Linked DNA regions of Rhodopseudomonas sp. BAL398. The protein of the gene in region 1 interacts with the protein of each later gene in a pairwise test. Links are inferred from orthologs where the notes say so. Each region holds a gene or a part of one and is shown in the gene's direction. Other genes may lie near its edges.

Region 1 (5,370 bases):
GCATCGATCGCTTCCGCCGATGGCGGCGAGGCGCATTCGGCCGAGGCCGTCCGACACCAGATTAGGCAATTGATTGAAAACGAGAATCCGGCGACGATTCTGTCCGACGACACCATTGTCGAGCGGTTGCGCGAGGCCGGAATTGACATCGCGCGCCGAACCGTCGCCAAATATCGCGAGGCGATGCGGATTCCCTCATCGGTGCAACGTCGCCGCGACAAGCAAAGCATGCTCGGCAATGCCCTGACGGCGCCTGCCGCGGCGCAAGACCGATCCCGCGACACCGCTCCGGCTTGATTGCAACCCTTCCCTCTGACTAGTGTCACCCGACCTAAGACGAATCGAGGCATCCCATGACGATCCGGGTCTCCGGTAAAAGCATCAGTGTCGGCGAAGCTCTGCGCGACCGTGTCAACGAACGCACCGAAGAAGTGCTGCGCAAGTATTTCGACGGGAATTACTCCGGCCATATTACCTTCAGCAAGGATGGCTTCGGATTCCGTGCCGACTGCGCGCTGCACCTCGATTCCGGCGTCACCCTCGAGGCCGAATCGAACGCCGCCGACGCCTATGCGAGCGCCGATCAGGCGCTGGTGCAGATTGAAAAGCGGTTGCGCCGCTACAAGAGCCGGTTGAAGGACCGCTCCGCCCGCAAGGCCCATGCCGAGGCCCAGGCGATCGCCGAATTGACGACGCCGTCGCTGAACGCGCCGAGCTACGTCATCGAAGCCCCCGGCGGCGAGGAGGAGCACGAGGAAGACGCCTACAACGCGGTGATCATCGCCGAAGCCACCACCTCGTTGAAGCGGCTCTCGGTCAGCGAGGCGGTGATGGAACTGGATTTCACCGGCGCGCCGGTGGTGGTGTTCCTGCATGGCGGGTCTGGCCGGGTCAATATCATTTACCGGCGGGCCGACGGCAATGTCGGCTGGATCGACCCGCCGACGCTCAATGGTGCGGCATCCTAGCCAGCCGGTTCCGCAAGCCCCCGCGAGATCGTCATTGACGCCCCCGCGGGGCTCTGCCTATGGTCCGCCGCCTTCGCTGGCGGATCACAACGGGCTCGATTTTGGCCCCACCGGCAGCGGTGTTCGAATGCGCCAGACCGATGATTCCACGATTGTTTTCGGCCGGCGCGCCGCTGTGACTCTGGTCGTCCCCGATCAAACGCTTGACGCAGACTGCCGGAACGCTATTTCACACCCTGACGGCCCCCTTCATCCTCGGAACGCCTCATGACGATTACCGACCTGGTCGCGCCCGAGGCCATCATCCCGGCGTTGAAAGTCATCAGCAAGAAGCAGGCGCTGCAGGAACTGGCCGCGCGCGCCGCTGAGCTGACCGGACAGAATGAGCGGTCGATTTTCGAGGTTTTGCTGCAGCGCGAAAAGCTCGGCACCACGGCGGTCGGCTATGGCGTCGCGATTCCCCATGGCAAGCTGCCGAAGCTGGACCGCCTGTTCGGCCTGTTCGCCCGGCTGGAGCGGCCAATCGATTTCGAGGCGATGGATGGCCAGCCGGTCGATCTGGCGTTCCTGCTGCTGGCTCCCGAGGGCGCCGGCGCCGACCACCTGAAGGCGCTGGCCCGGATCGCGCGGCTGTTGCGCGACCAGGACGTCGCCAAGAAGCTGCGCGCCTCGCGCGACGCCGAAGCGATCTATTCAGTGCTGGCGCTGCCGCCGGCCAGCGCAGCGTAATACTAAGGGCACGGCCTCGCACTCGTCATGCCCGCCTTGTGCCGGGCATCCACGCCTTGAAAGCCGTTCTGGATCAAAGGCATGGATGGCCGGGACAAGTCCGGCCATGACGCGTCGATGAGTCGAAACCAACCGCCTTTGGTATAAGAGCGTATTGTCACCGCGGCCGCCTCGCACCGGCGGGCTTGCGTCGATCACCCCGACGTTCCGTCGGCGATCAAATCCACAAACAAATACGCGGGCCGCCCCGGTCGGAGCGTCCCGCGCATCGTAACTCGGTGCCGGCTGGCCGCGTTCAGTGAACGCTGACGGCCTGCAATTCCTGGCTCCAGGCATTGGCGATCGCGGCCTCCCGGCTGTCGGTCAGCATGATCGGGGTACCGTCGGCGGAATGCAGCGCGAACAGCATCAGGCCGGGCGCGATCTGCGGCGCCTGGGGAAACAGCCCCGGGACATCCTCGGAGCGGATCTGTTTCACATAAGCGATATGGCCTTCGCCCAGATGCGCCAGCGCCTCGGTGGTCAGGCTGGCATTATCGCAGGTAGAACTACCAACTTCATTCATGGTCTCGACTCCTCTGTGAGCTTAAGCGGTCGAGTCCGCTACTCGTTCCATTATTCGTGTTCATTGATAGCGATTGTCTTAACGATCCTTTCCGGCTCGGGCCGGGCCAGATCAATCGACAACAACCCGTTCTTCAGATCCGCACCCAGCACATGCATCCCCTCCGCCAGCACGAAAGTGCGCTGGAAGTGGCGCGCGGCGATGCCGCGATGGATATATTGCCGGGTCTTGTCGTCCTGCTGGCGGCCGCGGATGACGAGCTGGTTTTCCTCAATGGTGACATCGAGTTGGTCACGCGTGAAGCCCGCGACCGCGAGCGTGATACGCAACCGTTCGGGCTCGCCGCTGTTGCGGTCGCAGCGCTCGATATTATACGGAGGATAGCCGTCGGCACCTTTGACGACGCGATCGAGCGCACGCTCAATCTCGTCGAACCCCAACAGGAACGGACTGGATAACGAAGGAACACGAGACATACAAAGTCCTCTCGAAGCGACTTTGAGGGGCCCTGACGGCGCCCCATGGTGATCGGCGAACACTGCGCTCGTCGGTCAACAGCCAATATGGTCATCATTTCGAGACGGTTCAAGATGGCAAAAGGCCCAGTGGAACGCGCGGCTTACCCCCTCACAGGTCGATCCGGCGGCGGCCGTCGGCGCTGAACAGATGCAATTTGTCGCGCGGCGCGGTGGCGACGATCCGTTCGCCGATCGCCGGCGCGATCTGGCCCGGGACCCGCACGATCACCTCGTCGGGCGGCAATTCGCCGGGCTTGGTGCTCACGCTCGGCGCGTCGCCGTGCTGGGACCGCGCGCCATAGACGAAGGTCTCCGGGCCGACCCGCTCGATGGCGTCGACGATGAGGTCGAGCGCAAAGCCGCCGGCGGTCTGCGAGCCGGCCGCAATCGACAGGTCCTCCGGCCGGATTCCCAGAATCCCGGCCTCGGCGGTGCTGCGGCTGTCGCCGGCAAATTGCGCGCGCAGCTCGGGGCCGTCGAGCGCGATCAGGTTCATCGGCGGCGCGCCGATGAAGGAGGCGACGAAAGTGGTGGCGGGCCTTTGGTAGACCTCCAGCGGATTGCCGATCTGCTCGACCACGCCGCCATTCATCACCACCAGCATGTCGGCCAGCGTCATCGCCTCGAGCTGGTCATGGGTGACATAGATCGCCGTGGTGGCGAGTCGCCGCTGCAATTTGCGGATCTCGACCCGCATCGCGATGCGCAGCTTGGCGTCGAGATTGGACAGCGGCTCATCGAACAGGAACACTTTGGGCTGCCGCACGATGGCGCGGCCCATCGCGACGCGCTGGCGCTGGCCGCCAGACAATTGCCGCGGCTTGCGCGCCAGCATCGGTCCGATCTCGAGGATCCGCGCGGCCTCCTGCACCCTGGCGTCGATCTCCGGCTTCGCCATGCCGCGATTGCGCAGCCCATAGGCCATATTGTTGTAGACGCTCATATGCGGATACAGCGCGTAGTTCTGGAACACCATCGCGATGTCGCGCTCCGCCGGCTCGATCTGGTTGACGATGCGGCCGCCGATATCGATCTCGCCCGAGGTGATGGTCTCGAGTCCCGCGACCATGCGCAGCAGCGTGGACTTGCCGCAGCCCGACGGGCCGACCAGCACGCAGAACTGGCCGTCGCCGACCTCGACATCGACGCCCTTGATGGCCTCGAAGTCGCCCGGATAGGTCTTGCGGATATTGCGAAGGGTGACGCTGGCCATCTGCTGCTATTTCTCCGTCTCGACCAGGCCGCGCACGAACAGCTTCTGCATCAGCACCACCACGGCGATCGGCGGCAGCATCGCCAGCACCGCGGTCGCCATCACCACCGGCCATTCGGTCAGCGCGTCGGAGGTGACGATCATCTTGCGAATGCCGATCTGGATCGTCTGCATGTCGTCGCGGGTGGTGATCAGCAGCGGCCACAAATACTGATTCCAGCCGTAGATGAACAGGATCACGAACAGCGCCGCGATGTTGGTGCGCGACAGCGGCAACAGTGTATCCCAGAAGAACCGCAACGGCCCGGCGCCGTCGATCCGCGACGCCTCCAGCAGTTCGTCAGGCACCGTCAGGAAGAACTGTCGGAACAGCAGCGTCGCGGTGGCCGAGGCGATCAGCGGCAGCGTCAGCCCGGCATAGGAATCGAGCAGGTTCAGATCGGCGGCGATCTTGTAGGTCGGATAGATCCGCACCTCGACCGGCAGCATCAGGGTGATGAAGATCAGCCAGAACAGCGCCATCCGCAAAGGAAAACGGAAATAGACGATGGCGTAGGCCGAGATGATCGAGATCGCAATCTTGCCGATCGCGATCGTCATCGCCATCACGAAGGAATTGAACAGCATGCTGCCGACCGGCTCGCGCGTGGTGCCCGACGAGCCGACGAAGATCGTCTTGTAATAGGTCTCGAGAAAATGTCCGCCGGGCAGCAGCGACATCTGGCCGTTAGCGATGGTCACGGTGTCCTGGGTCGAGGCCACGAAGGCGAGATAGACCGGGAAGGCGACGATGATGACGCCGATCCACAGGATCAGATGCGGCACCAGATTGCCGAATTTGCGGTGCTCCACCATCAGTAATTCACCTTGCGCTCGACGAAGCGGAACTGGAACGCGGTCAGCGCGATCACGATGCCCATCAGGATCACCGATTGCGCCGCCGAGCTGCCGAGATTGCTGCCGAGCAGGCCGTCCTGGTAGACCTTGTAGACCAGGGTCTCGGTGGCCTTGGCTGGACCGCCGCGGGTCATGGTGTCGATGATGCCGAAAGTGTCGAAGAAGGCGTAGACGATGTTGACGATGATCAGGAAGAAGATGGTCGGCGACAGCAGCGGGAAGATGATGGTCCAGAACCGCCGCATCGGCCGCGCGCCGTCAATCGCGGCGGCCTCGATCACGCTCGACGGGATTGCCTGCAGCCCGGCGAGGAAGAACAGGAAATTATAGGAAATCTGCTTCCACGCCGCGGCGAGGATGATCAGCGTGGCGGCCTGATCGCCGTCGAGCAGCGGATTCCAGTCGACGCCCAGCGCGTTCAGCCCATGGGCGAGGACGCCGAGCGACGGGTTGAGCATGAACACCCACAGCACGCCGACC
Region 2 (8,064 bases), 870 kb from region 1 along the record:
ATCATCCTGTGGCTGTGGTTTACCGTGCTGTTCGCCAATTTCGCCGAAGCCGTCGCGGAAGGCCGCGGCAAGGCCCAGGCCGACACGCTGCGTCAGACCCTGACCAATACAAGGGCCAAGCGGCTGCTGATCGAGGGCAATCACGAACTCTATGAGGGCGTGCCCGCCGAGCACCTCGATCGCGGTGATATCGTGCTGGTCGAGGCCGGCGATATCATTCCGAGCGACGGCGAGGTGATTGAAGGCGTCGCCTCGGTCAACGAGGCGGCCATCACCGGGGAATCCGCGCCGGTGATCCGCGAATCCGGCGGCGACCGCTCCGCCGTCACCGGCGGAACCATGGTGATCTCGGACCGCATTGTGGTGCGGATCACGGCGGCGAAGGGCGCCTCGTTCCTCGATCGCATGATCGGTTTGGTCGAGGGCGCGCAGCGGCAGAAGACGCCGAACGAGATCGCCCTCAATATCCTGTTGATCGGCCTCACCATCATCTTCGTGTTCGCCACCGTGACGATCCCGAGCTACGCCGCCTATGCGGGCGGCCAGATCTCCGTTGTGATTCTGGTGGCGCTGTTCGTCACGCTGATCCCGACCACGATCGGCGCGCTGCTGTCGGCAATCGGTATCGCCGGCATGGACCGGCTGGTGCGCTTCAACGTGCTGGCGATGTCGGGCCGCGCCGTAGAAGCCGCCGGCGACGTAGATACGCTGCTGCTCGACAAGACCGGGACGATTACGTTGGGCAACCGGCAGGCGACCGCGTTCCGGCCGGTGCGCAATGTCAGCGAGGAAGAGCTGGCGGATGCGGCGCAACTGGCGTCGCTGTCCGACGAAACCCCGGAGGGGCGCTCGATCGTGGTGCTGGCGAAGGAAAAATATGGCCTGCGCGGCCGCGACATGGCCGAACTGTCGGCTGCCTTCATCCCCTTCACGGCGCAGACCCGGATGAGCGGCGTCGATGCCGGCCACTCCTCGGTCCGCAAGGGTGCGGTGGACGCGGTGCTGAACTATGTCGCGGGCGGCGATCAGACCACCCTGGCGTCGGGCAATGCGGCGCGCGCGTTGCACTCAGGCGTGGTTTCCGAAGCGGCGCGCGAAATCCAGAGCATCGCCGACGACATCGCCAAGGCCGGCGGAACGCCTTTGGCGGTGGCGAAGGACGGCCGCCTGCTCGGCGTCATCCATCTCAAGGACATCGTCAAGGGAGGCATTCGCGAGCGCTTCGCCGAGCTGCGCCGGATGGGTATCCGCACCGTGATGATCACCGGCGACAATCCGATGACCGCCGCTGCGATCGCCGCCGAGGCCGGCGTCGACGATTTCCTGGCGCAGGCGACGCCCGAGGACAAGCTGCGGCTGATCCGCGACGAACAGGCCAAGGGCAAGCTGGTGGCGATGTGCGGCGACGGCACCAATGACGCGCCGGCGCTGGCCCAGGCCGATGTCGGCGTCGCCATGAACACCGGCACGCAAGCGGCGCGCGAGGCCGGCAACATGGTCGACCTCGATTCCAACCCGACTAAGCTGATCGAGGTGGTGGAGATCGGCAAGCAATTGTTGATGACCCGCGGCGCGCTGACCACATTCTCGATCGCCAACGACGTGGCGAAATATTTCGCCATCATCCCGGCGATGTTCCTGGCGTTCTATCCGCAGCTCGGCGTGCTCAATGTGATGCATCTGGCCAGTCCGCAAAGCGCGATCCTGTCGGCGATCATCTTCAACGCGCTGATCATCATCGCGCTGATTCCGCTGGCGCTGAAGGGCGTCGCCTATCGGGCGGTCGGCGCCGGCGCGCTGCTGCGCCGCAATCTCTTGATCTACGGCCTCGGCGGCATCGTGATCCCCTTCGCCGGCATCAAGGCGATCGACCTTGCGGTCACTGCCTTGCATTTGGTCTGAGGAGAGTCGTCATTGCGAGCGCAGCGAAGCAATCCAGAAAGCGACAAAAAGAGACTGGATTGCTTCGTCGCTTCGCTCCTCGCAATGACGAGACAAGACGCGACGACATTGGAATTTGAGGAGTTTATCATGTTGAGAGAAATCCGTCCCGCCATCGTCATCCTGGTCGCGCTCGCGCTGATCACCGGCCTCGCTTATCCGCTCGGCATCACCGGCCTCGCCGGCGTGCTGTTTCCGCAGCAGGCGCAGGGCAGCCTGATCGAACGCGACGGCAGCATCGTCGGCTCGACGCTGATCGGCCAGGACTTCAAGGACGCCAAATATTTTCACGGCCGTCCGTCGGCGACCTCCGCCGCCGACCCCGCCGATTCCAGCAAGACCGTGCCGGCGCCCTATAACGCGGCTGCATCCGGCGGCTCCAATCTCGGGCCGACCAGCCAGGCGCTGATCGACCGGGTCAAAGGCGACGTTGAAAAGCTGAAGGCGGAAAATCCGGCGCTCGCCGTTCCGGTCGACCTTGTCACCACCAGCGGCAGCGGGCTCGACCCCGACATCTCGCCGGAGGCCGCGCTGTTTCAGGTGCCGCGGGTCGCATCGGCGCGACGCCTTCCCGAGAATCGGGTGCAGCAACTCGTCATGGCGGAAATTCACGGCCGCTTCGCCGGCCTGCTCGGCGAGCCGCGGGTCAATGTGCTGGCGCTCAATCTGGCGCTCGATCGCCTTGCCGCGAACTAGTGCGAGCTAGGCTTACGGCCGCAGCGAGACTATATAGCCCCATGGCAAATCCCCGCCGCGATCCTGATCAACGACCTTCGCCAGACGCGCTGCTGGAGGCGGCGCGGCGGGAGGACAATCGCGCAGGCCGTCTGAAGATTTTCGTCGGCGCCGCCCCCGGGGTCGGCAAGACTTACGAAATGCTGCAAAGCGCCCATGCCAAGATGGCAGCCGGCGTCGATGTCGTGGTCGGGGTCGTCGAAACCCATGGCCGCGTCGAGACCCAGGCGCTGCTCGATGGCCTCGAGGTGATCCCGCGCCGGGCGCTCGGCTACAAGGATCATATCCTGGAGGAAATGGATCTCGACGCGTTGCTGGCTCGCCGCCCGCAGCTCGCGCTGGTCGACGAACTCGCCCATAGCAACGCCCCCGGCAGCCGCCACCCCAAGCGCTATCTCGACGTCGAGGAACTGCTGAGCCACGGCATCGACGTCTACACCGCCGTCAACATCCAGCACATCGAGAGCCTCAACGACGTCGTCGCCCAGATTACGCATGTGCGGGTCCGCGAGACCGTGCCGGATTCGGTGTTCGACCGCGCCGACGCCATCGAACTGGTCGATCTCACGCCGGACGACCTGATCCAGCGGCTGCGCGAAGGCAAGGTCTACGTCCCCAAGCAGGCCGAGCGCGCGCTGGAGCATTATTTCTCGCCGGGCAATTTGACGGCGCTGCGCGAGCTCGCCTTGCGGCGCACCGCCGAGCGGGTCGACGAGCAATTGCTCACCCATATGCAGGCCAATGCGATTGCCGGCCCCTGGGCGGTGGGCGAGCGAATCCTGGTTTGCGTCAGCGACGAGCCGCGCTCCGCCGGTCTGGTGCGCTACGCCAAGCGTCTGGCCGACCGGCTGCGGGCGCCCTGGACCGCGATCAATATCGAGACCAGCCGGAACCTGCATGTCAGTGAAGCGCAGCGCGACCGGCTGGCCGACACCCTGCGGCTCGCCGAATCGCTCGGCGCCGAGGCACTGTCGATTCCCGGATCCGGCCACGGCATCTCCGACGAGGTGCTGAGCTTTGCGCGCGGCAACAACATCACCCAGATCATCGTCGGCCGCTCGCCGCGCTCGTGGTGGTCCGAACTGATCCGCGGCTCCATCGTGCATGCGCTGGTGCGCGACGCGGGCAATATCAGCGTTCACGTCATCGCCGGCGACGCGCTGGCCACCGAACCCGCGCCGACTACCGCGCTGCGCGCTGCCGAGCGTAGCGAAGCGTTGGACCCAAAGCCCTATCTGATGGCGGTGTTGCTCGCCGCGATCGGGCTCGGCTTCGCCGAACTGATCGAGCCGTTCTTCGGCATCGAGAATGTCGACCTGGTGTTTCTGACCGCGGTGGTCGGCACCGCGGTGCGCTACGGCCTATGGCCATCGATGCTGGCGAGCGTGACCGCATCGCTGTGCTACAATTTCTTCTTCATGCCGCCGTTCTACACCTTCACCATCGCCGAGCCGACCAATGTGGCGGCGTTCTTCCTGTTCATGCTGATCGCGCTGCTGGTGTCGAACCTCGCCGCGCGCGTCCGCGCCCAGGCGATCACCTCGTCAGATCGGATGCGGACCACCGAATCGCTCTACGCGTTCAGCCGCAAGCTCGCCGGCACCGCCGCCCTCGACGACGTGCTGTGGGCCACGGCCTATCAAACCGCGCTGATGTTGAAGGTTCGCGTCGTGCTGCTGCTGCCCGAGGATGGCGAGCTGACGGTGAAGGCTGGTTACCCGCCGGAGGATCAGCTGGACAAGGCCGATCTCGCCGCCGCGCATTGGGCCTGGGGCAATGATCGCCCCGCGGGACGCGGCTCCGACACCCTGCCGGGCGCCAGGCGCCTGTTCCTGCCGATGCGCACCGGCCGCGGCCCCATCGGGGTGATCGGGATCGACGACGACCGCAGCGGGCCGCTGTTGACGCCCGATCAACGCCGACTGCTCGATGCGCTGATGGACCAGGGCGCGCTGGCGATCGAACGGGTGCACCTGGTCGAGGACATGGATCGGGCCAAGCGCGACATCGAATCGGATCGGTTGCGCGCGGCGCTGCTGACGTCGATCTCGCACGACCTCAAGACGCCGCTGGCCTCGGTGCTTGGCGCCGCCGGCACGCTGCGCGACCTCGCCGCCGATCTGACCGACGCGCAAAAGGCCGAACTGCTCGGCACTGTGATCGAGGAATCCGAGCGGCTCAACCGCTTCATCGCCAATCTGCTCGACATGACCCGGCTGGAATCCGGCGCCGTCGTCCCCAATGCCGCCAAGCACGATCTCGGCGAGATCGTCGGCAGCGCCTTGCGCCGCGCCGGCCGCATTCTCGCCCGCCATCAGGTCCGGCTGGACATCGCGCCGGACCTGCCGATGCTGGCGCTCGACGCGGTGCTGTTCGAGCAAGTGCTGTTCAATCTGCTCGACAATGCGGCGAAATACGCGCCCGAGCAGACCACCATCGACATCAAGGCCTGGCGCGACGACGGCATTGTTGCCTTGCAGGTGATCGACGAAGGTCCGGGCATTCCGCCCGACGATCTCGACCATGTGTTCGACAAGTTCTTCCGGGCACAGAAAGCCGATCACGTGCGGGCCGGCACCGGGCTTGGGCTGGCGATCTCGCGCGGTTTCGTCGAGGCGCTGGGTGGAACGATCCTGGCCGCCAATCGCCACGACCGCAGCGGCGTGGTGCTGACCATCCGGCTGCCGGTGCCGCCGGCCGGCGCGGCGCTGGAGACCGCCGCATGAGCGCAAGCCCGATCAAGGTGCTGGTGATCGACGACGAACCGCCGATCCGCAAATTGTTGCGAATGGGGCTGAGCACCCAGGGGTTCGAGGTGCTCGAAGCCGGCAATGGCCGGGCCGCGCTGGAATTGCTCGAGCAGCAGCCGGCCTTGATCATCCTCGATCTCGGGCTGCCCGACATCCAGGGCCATGACCTGCTCCGCATGATCAAGGAGCGCAACGACCATGTGCCGATCGTGGTGCTGTCGAGCCGCGACGACGAGGCCGGCAAGGTGCAGGCGCTCGATCTCGGCGCCGACGATTACGTGACCAAGCCGTTCGGGATGGAGGAATTGCTGGCGCGGATGCGCACGGCGCTGCGCCATCAACTCCAGATCCAGGGCGAACGCCCGGCGTTTCGCGTCGGCGAGCTCAGCGTCGATCTGGTGCGGCGCATCGTCAAGCTGGGCGACAACGAGATCAAGCTGTCGCCGAAGGAATACGAGCTGTTGCGCGTGCTGGTGCAGCACGCCGGCAAGGTGCTGACCCACCGCTTCCTGCTCAAGGCGCTGTGGGACGAAACCACCGACCCGCAATATTTGCGGGTCTATGTCCGGCAGCTGCGGCAGAAGATCGAGCCGGACCCGGACCGGCCGCGCTTCGTTCTGACCGAGACCGGCATCGGCTATCGCCTGCGCGGGGATTGACGCGGCGGCCGCCCGGTTCGCCAGCTGCCGCGGCGGGTCGAGACCACCATTGGGCCGACCGGACACGATTCGAACGCCCGGCCTATGCCCCTCGGAGGTCCGAGCCACCCCGCCGGCCCATTTTAGACCAAATCGCCCTCACCAGCCCGTTGCCGACGGCCAACCGATCGGCTAAATGGACAGCCAAGCACCCGTAGCTCAGCTGGATAGAGCGTTGCCCTCCGAAGGCAAAGGTCACACGTTCGAATCGTGTCGGGTGCGCCAGCCAAATCAAGGACTTAGAAGGCGATTGTTTCTTCGGGCTTCCCTCTAGGTAAGCTTAGGGTAAGCAACCCAAATTCATTTGGGAGGTTGTGGTGCCCGAATCTCCGGCCCTGTTTTTGACTGCGACCGCCGCCATCGGTTGGCTAATTGCTTATGTCCTGAACGGTTGGCGGCAGGATCGAACCAAACGGCTGCAGATCGAACTAGACCACTCATCAGCCCAGATGAAAGATTTCTACGCCCCACTCGTGGCGTTGACCGACCAACTGAATACGACCGCAGACATAAACGACACTATGGTGGCCGGAAAGAGCCCGGACGAAAGTGGCGTCGTTTCTGGGCTAGTTTACGATCAGTTCTTTCTCCCAATTCATGAAGAAATCAACGCGATCCTTAAAAGCAACGTTCATCTTCTCGAAGGTCGAGTGATGCCTGAAAGCTTCGCAGCTTACTTTCGGCACTATACGGCGGAGGAGGTTTATCGGAGCCTCACCGCGCGGGGACAAGACGTGTCGAATGTTCGCGTTCCCGGCTACCCTCCAGAATTTTATCATGATGTTCGAAAAGGGTACATGGACGTGATTGCGCGCTACGAAGACAGCCTGCAAGAACTGCGCGAAAGACGATGGTTCTTTAGATTTGGCGGCCTTAACTTGTTCGACAAGGCAGGATCCAGGAAGGCGTCATAGCCCTCCAGCACACCCGCGACCTTGACCGCGTGGGTCACGCCACTCGGTATCCAGATGGCGCTCCGTGGCGGCACGATCCACAGACCACCTTCGACTTCGCGACTGAGGGCGCCGCGCTGGACCAGCATTAGCTGCCCCTTCTGGTGTCGGTGGGCGGGCAGTTCGATCACGCCGACCTGGATTCCTCGATCCCGTAGGCGACGAACGGGCGCGGCACATCATCTGGCTCGACCCACCCGATGGCGTCCAGCTCATGGTTCAGAAATGGCATCGTGGACCTTACCGCATCAATGGCGGTTATGAATAATATAATGGCTGTTCTACGGAATGACGCCATATCCCGATCCGCCTATACCAGAGTGCACTCCCCCGCCGGGAGTCCTGATCGGGAAGGAGACAGTGTGGAGACGTTGAGCAGCGGACCCGTCCCTCGATTGGTGATGCAGCTTCATCAAGAGCCTGAGTTGGCGTCCAGCGCGCGGATGCAGGAATTGGTGGCGAGACGGGACCTTGCACACATCAATGGCGCCTGGCGGTTCGACCTTCCGGGCTCAAGCTCATCGAGCCCCCACTGCTGCCCAACGCCGCAATCCTCGCCGAGAACGGCTTTGCGGCGAACTATCTCGACTACGTCGGCAATCCACGCGACGGCTATCTCGCGCAGGCTTTCCTGCTCGACGAAGGCCGCAGCAACGAGTTCACGAGGTGCATCGCATGACGCCCCCGCTCGCCTCCCATGACCGTCCTTCCTCGACGAAGCAAAGCCGCTTGAGCAACGTGCTCAGGCGGCTGCTGATGCGGCGTGCAACGATCGTCGCAGCCGATTGGCTGGCCGAGGGTTTTCGGCTCGTCACCCTCGAAGGGCAAGCATTGCGAGGGGTCGTGTGGACGCCGGGGCAGAAGGTGCAGGTCGCGGTGGGGACGGCGTTGGCCACGCGAACCTATACGCCGATCGACTGGGATCCGGAGCAGGGGCGCACGCGCATCCTATGCTTTGCACATGGCGATGGCCCGGGGAGCGCGTGG

Evidence for each region.
Region 2: the proteins of ptsN (region 1) and RBJ75_RS23090 interact in binary tests that used the Escherichia coli proteins (3 or more experiments, as listed by UniProt). The link is inferred for Rhodopseudomonas sp. BAL398 from one-to-one orthologs.

Annotation. Positions count from the first base shown.
Region 1 is NZ_CP133111.1:4,025,671-4,031,040, reverse strand. The notes cover bases 1-2,966. They hold ptsN (PTS IIA-like nitrogen regulatory protein PtsN), read left to right. Parts: upstream 1-1,235; coding sequence 1,236-1,697; downstream 1,698-2,966. Other genes in these bases: RBJ75_RS18945 (sn-glycerol-3-phosphate import ATP-binding protein UgpC), read right to left, coding at 2,890-2,966; RBJ75_RS18950 (Hsp20 family protein), read right to left, coding at 2,313-2,738; RBJ75_RS18955 (DUF1150 family protein), read right to left, coding at 1,993-2,262; hpf (ribosome hibernation-promoting factor, HPF/YfiA family), read left to right, coding at 354-968; rpoN (RNA polymerase factor sigma-54), read left to right, coding at 1-297. Also shown: more of RBJ75_RS18945, read right to left, coding at 2,967-3,993; sn-glycerol-3-phosphate ABC transporter permease UgpE, read right to left, coding at 4,000-4,848; sn-glycerol-3-phosphate ABC transporter permease UgpA, read right to left, coding at 4,848-5,370. UniProt on the Escherichia coli protein: Seems to have a role in regulating nitrogen assimilation.
Region 2 is NZ_CP133111.1:4,898,504-4,906,567, reverse strand. What follows is about bases 2,348-5,602. They hold RBJ75_RS23090 (sensor histidine kinase), read left to right. Parts: upstream 2,348-2,678; coding sequence 2,679-5,402; downstream 5,403-5,602. Other genes in these bases: RBJ75_RS23085 (response regulator transcription factor), read left to right, coding at 5,399-5,602; RBJ75_RS23095 (K(+)-transporting ATPase subunit C), read left to right, coding at 2,348-2,637. In the rest of the region: potassium-transporting ATPase subunit KdpB, read left to right, coding at 1-1,902; more of RBJ75_RS23095, read left to right, coding at 2,032-2,347; more of RBJ75_RS23085, read left to right, coding at 5,603-6,085; RBJ75_RS23075 (hypothetical protein), read left to right, coding at 6,442-7,038; RBJ75_RS23070 (hypothetical protein), read right to left, coding at 6,939-7,166; RBJ75_RS23065 (siderophore-interacting protein), read left to right, coding at 7,753-8,064. UniProt on the Escherichia coli protein: Member of the two-component regulatory system KdpD/KdpE involved in the regulation of the kdp operon. KdpD may function as a membrane-associated protein kinase that phosphorylates KdpE in response to environmental signals.